2 regions of the Natronincola ferrireducens genome follow, and region 1 is predicted to be linked to the other one. Evidence: riboswitches for the same ligand, from Rfam matches in the RefSeq annotation. Region 1 holds a riboswitch; the other holds the start of a gene.
The links. Region 1 has a riboswitch for FMN ahead of BLS22_RS01560 (ECF transporter S component). Riboswitches for the same ligand answer to the same signal wherever they lie in the genome.
Positions count from the first base shown of each region.

Region 2: another riboswitch for FMN. It lies ahead of ribD (bifunctional diaminohydroxyphosphoribosylaminopyrimidine deaminase/5-amino-6-(5-phosphoribosylamino)uracil reductase RibD); the one in region 1 lies ahead of BLS22_RS01560 (ECF transporter S component).

Region 1 covers NZ_FNFP01000001.1:342,126-344,591, forward strand. Annotated here, with positions in the region: gene BLS22_RS01550 (Tex family protein) at 1-189, shown strand, start outside; gene BLS22_RS01555 (hypothetical protein) at 274-768, shown strand; FMN riboswitch at 838-960, shown strand; gene BLS22_RS01560 (ECF transporter S component) at 1,091-1,702, shown strand; gene BLS22_RS01565 (hypothetical protein) at 1,850-2,466, opposite strand, start outside.
Region 2 covers NZ_FNFP01000007.1:90,048-92,513, forward strand. Annotated here, with positions in the region: gene BLS22_RS12475 (DUF1622 domain-containing protein) at 1-273, opposite strand, end outside; gene ytaF (sporulation membrane protein YtaF) at 381-1,019, opposite strand; FMN riboswitch at 1,170-1,296, shown strand; gene ribD (bifunctional diaminohydroxyphosphoribosylaminopyrimidine deaminase/5-amino-6-(5-phosphoribosylamino)uracil reductase RibD) at 1,455-2,466, shown strand, end outside.

The sequences.
Region 1 (2,466 bases):
GGCTTAAAAAATGATGGCTTAGTCCATATATCAGAATTAAGTGACCGCTTTGTTAAAAATCCTATGGATGTTGTGGCAGTAGGAGATATTGTCCAGGTAAGGGTTCTTTCAGTAGACCTCAATAAAGGGAGAGTTGCCCTTTCAATGAAGGAAATCCATTGCAAAAATTCATGTGGAGAAAAAGAATAAAAAAATATTTATTCCTTTGAAACTTTTTTAAAATAGGAACCGTCTAATAATAGATAGGGAAATATTTGGATAAGGAGTTTATTTATGGAAACAGTGCCGTTGAAGGTTGTTGTATTGAATGCTATACCAGAGGCTATTGTCCTAATGTACTTAGGATTGACGCTAATTGGTATTAAACCAGATAAGAAAAGAGTAGTGGTGGCGGGTATACTTCAGGGGGCTGCCTATTACTATATAAGAAAAAATGTGGATTTTGGCACCCACATCTTTATGCAATGCGCATCCTTTGTTTTGCTAACATGGCTTATTGTGAAGGTATCCTTTATAGCTTCAGTAATAGCCAATACTGTTAGTATCACCCTTGCAATATTGTTGGAGAGTTCTATAGGTTTTATGATCGCCTATATAACAGGGATTACAATAACAGAAATGATGTCTAGGGAGTGGATACGGGTTTTATGGTGTTTACCCTATTTATTTGTAATCCTGTTTATCACCTTCTTAGTAGGGAAGTACAAATTTACCCTTGAGGAAGAAATTTCTTTAATAAAGAAGATAGATAAAAGGGTAAAAGGCTAAAAAGCCTATTGCAAAGAAATAGAAAAAGCATTATAATGAAGGCAAGAAATAGGAAAATTAAATAGAGTATTTACTCTTCAGGGCAGGGTGAAATTCCCGACCGGCGGTTAAAGTCCGCGACTCGGCTCCGCAGCCGATTGATCTGGTGTAATTCCAGTACCGACAGTAAAGTCTGGATGGGAGAAGATGTGAATGTAGGAGTTTTTTTACATGTTATTTACACGTCTGAAGGGTTTTTGTCTTCAGGCGTTTTTGATTTAATAAAACGACTCTGAAAATTCTCCCCTAAAATTTAAATTAAATCATTAGGGAGGCATTGTTTATGCAAAATCTACAAAAAACAATTAGCTACAAATCAAAGGTATTTAGCACCAGCAATTTAGTAAAAATGTCAATTTTAGCAATATTTTCTTATGTATTAATGTTGGTTAGCTTTCCATTACCTATTTTTCCTGGTTTTTTAAAGTTGGACTTAAGTGATGTACCACCATTGATTGGAGGATTTGCTTTAGGACCTGTAGCAGGAATGCTAATCCAATTAATAAAAAACATTTTACATTTTATCACAAAGACTTCCACTGGTGGTGTAGGAGAGTTATCTAACTTTATTGTAGGAAGCTCTTATGTTATTACAGCATCTTTCATCTATCATTTAAAGAAAGACAGAACCCACGCAATTGTTGGAGTAATCCTAGGTACTATATTTATGGCTGTTACAGGAGCATTGTCCAATACCTACTTAATCCTTCCTTTTTACTCAAACTTTATGCCTATAGATGCTATTGTAAAAATGGGAACGGTTATTAACAGTAGAATTGTAGATGTTCCAACCCTAGTCCTTTACGGTATTACACCTTTTAATATTTTTAAAGGAGCTGTCATAGCTTGTATAACACTACTTATCTACAAAAAAATATCTCCACTTCTTAAGTAGATGCCCGATAAGTAGACAACCAAAAGTTTGATTTTTAACTTTTGTGTTGGTCACTTATACAGAGTGCAAGAACTAAAAAACTGCTGATTTTACAGCAGTTTTTTAGCTTTTTAAAAAGCAACCCATATATTAAAAGGAAGTGTACTATTAATTGGCTTTTCTAGCCTTAGCATTGGCAGCGTTTCCTCTACCTTGATTTCCGGTATTACCGTTATTTCTACTATTACCATTTCCGTTGTTTGATTTGTTATCCCTATCATTGTTGGACCACTTGTCTACAGAAGTTGTTGTCACAGTAGCTTCAGCTTCTTTGTTTTTTGCTTGTTTTTCTACTGCTTTTATAGGTGCTATTACCCTTTCCTTTCTTTGTTGCTTTAGGGCTTCTTGCTGTTGTTTAATTTCAGCTTTAATAGCTCCCCTTTCAAACTTCCTTTCATTAAGGACTTCCCTCTTTTCTGCTAAAAATTCCTGTTGGATTTGTTGTCTTAATTGTTTTTCCCAATCCCCAGCATTTTCAATAAACTCGATAAATTCATTGGTTTCCTTTGCTACCTTAATTTGGTCTTCTAGGGTCTTAACCTCTGCTTCTAATGCTTCTCTTTCCTCTTCGGTTAAATCCTCTCCTAATAGAGCTTCCTGAAGGTTTTGAAGCTGAGTCTCTAACGCCTCTAATTCTTCAGGAGAAATAGGTTCAAGTGTTTTTTCCCCCATGCTTATTTGACAGCTTAAAATGCGAAGCTCAGTTTTGCGGATGTTTTTACGAA
Region 2 (2,466 bases), on a different contig from region 1:
AAGTCGGAGAATAATGATCGTACCCAATATTTTTATATCATCCATTGTCCGCACCAAAATTGTTCTTAATATTTCACCCCCCAATTTAAACTCCAGCCCTAAAGCTAGTCCCTTTGCTAATTCAATCTTAATACAGGTATCATTAAATGTTAGCTTTTCTTTAACGTACTTGAGAAAACTCCTTAAAGCAGTATAACCTATAATAAATATACCGATTAATTCTAAAGTGCCTATGGCGTAGTGGGCTACTACTTCGATGAAATCTTCTAACATGGTATCCTCCTAGGTCTAGTTGTCTTATGTTAATAGTATGTCCAATCTCTTCAATACAATTTAAAGTCCTACTGATTTCACCAGTAGGACTGTTTTATGGTCATACATTATGTTGCTAATCTAGTGATGGCTAAAACAATTAATATACACCCTGGGATAAAAGAGGTTGTTTCTTTTAATTTGCTGACAATATACTTTTTACCAATACAAATCCCCGACAGTAAAAAAACTAGATTAACAATCGCCACCAATAATAATGTAAACAAGATAATAGAAATGGAAGAAAGAGAAACAGCGATACCTATAGCTAAGGAATCGATAGCTAGAGCAATCCCTAGTAAAATAGCCTCCTTTGTATCAATAACTCCCGAAATGTCTAAATCTACCTTTGAAGGGTCCCTCAACACATTAATGGCTATGCCTAAAGAATTAATACTAATAACAGCAATAGAGGTAGGTTCTTGAACCTTTTCCTTAGGATATTTATAATTCAACCATCCTTGAATGGTAAACCAAAGACCAATGACAATCAAAATACCAGCTCCCACTAAATCCATGGCTATTTGAGGAACTAGCCTTGTTAAAAGATTACCAGCAAAAAAACCTACACTTAAAAGTGAAACTGAAATGAGGTCCAATATAACAAGAGAGCGCAGAGGAACTCTAATATTTTTAATACCGTAAGCGATGCCTACACTTAAACTGTCCATGCTAATGGCTATTGCAATTAAAAGACCTTCAAACATCTAATCCCTCCCCCATTGCATATCCTTTTATTATAGTATGTAGAAACCCATGGGGGGTTACAAAATTTTCCCTAGTGTTTTGTGTGAAAAATGTTGTAAAAAAAAGAAAGTTATGATAGGATAGCTTTAAAATTATATAATCACTTATTTAAATACTTTCAGGGCGGGGTGAAATTCCCCACCGGCGGTAACGTTTTATACGAAGCCCGCGAGCCTTAGTGGCTGATCTGGTGTGATTCCAGAGCCGACAGTATAGTCTGGATGGGAGAAAGTAAATCATTATATTGGAGATACATAATACGTTCTGTTTCCTATGCAAAAGTATTATATATCAATATAAAGAATGTACATTATACCCTGAAAGAAAACATCAGGGTATTTTATTTTGCCTAAAAAGAAAAAATAACAAAAGAAGAGATAGCTGGAGGTGGTGTTATGGAAAAATATTATATGGGAAAAGCCTTAGATTTGGCAAAGCTAGGATGGGGCAAAACAAGACCAAACCCCTTAGTGGGAGCTGTTATTGTCAAGGATGGATATCTAGTAGCAGAAGGTTATCATCATTATTATGGTGGAGATCATGCAGAGGTAGATGCTCTTAAAAAAATTGACTATACTGCAAAAGGCGCTACGATGTATGTTAGCCTAGAGCCCTGTTCTCATTATGGAAAAACCCCTCCTTGCGTTGAAGCCATTATAAAAAGCAAAATAAGCAGGGTAGTAATTGCTATGGAGGACCCCAATCCTCAGGTGGCAGGAAAGGGGATTAGGATATTAAGAGAACATGGCATAGAAGTGGTGACGGGAGTAATGGAGGAAGAGGCTAAGAAATTAAATGAAGTTTTCATTAAATATATTACTACAGAAAAGCCTTTCTGTATTTTAAAAACCGCCATGACACTAGATGGCAAAATAGCCACTACTGAAGGAGATTCTAAATGGATAACCGCCGAGGATGCTAGAGCCTATGTTCATCATATCAGGAATAGGGTAGCAGGAATTATGGTAGGTGTAGGTACTGTGTTGCAGGATAACCCTCAGCTTAATACTAGAATTCTAAATAAAGAAGTAAGGCATCCCACAAGAATTATTGTAGATAGCAAATTAAGGACCCCCCTCCACGCCAATGTAGTAAAGACTGCTAAGGAACAATCTACAATTATAGTAACTACAGAAGAAGCATCAAAAGACAAAATAGATAAATTACGGACATTAGGGGTACAGATCCTTAAGACTAAAGGAAGGGACGGCAAGGTAGACCTTGAAGATCTAATGATAAAGCTAGGACAGCAAAAGATAGATAGTATCCTTCTAGAAGGAGGAGGTACATTGAACTATTCAACACTAGAAGCAGGAATTGTAGATAAGATGTTATCTTTTATTGCTCCTAAAATCATAGGTGGTCAAGCTGCTATCACACCTGTAGAAGGAATAGGTAAAAGCTTAA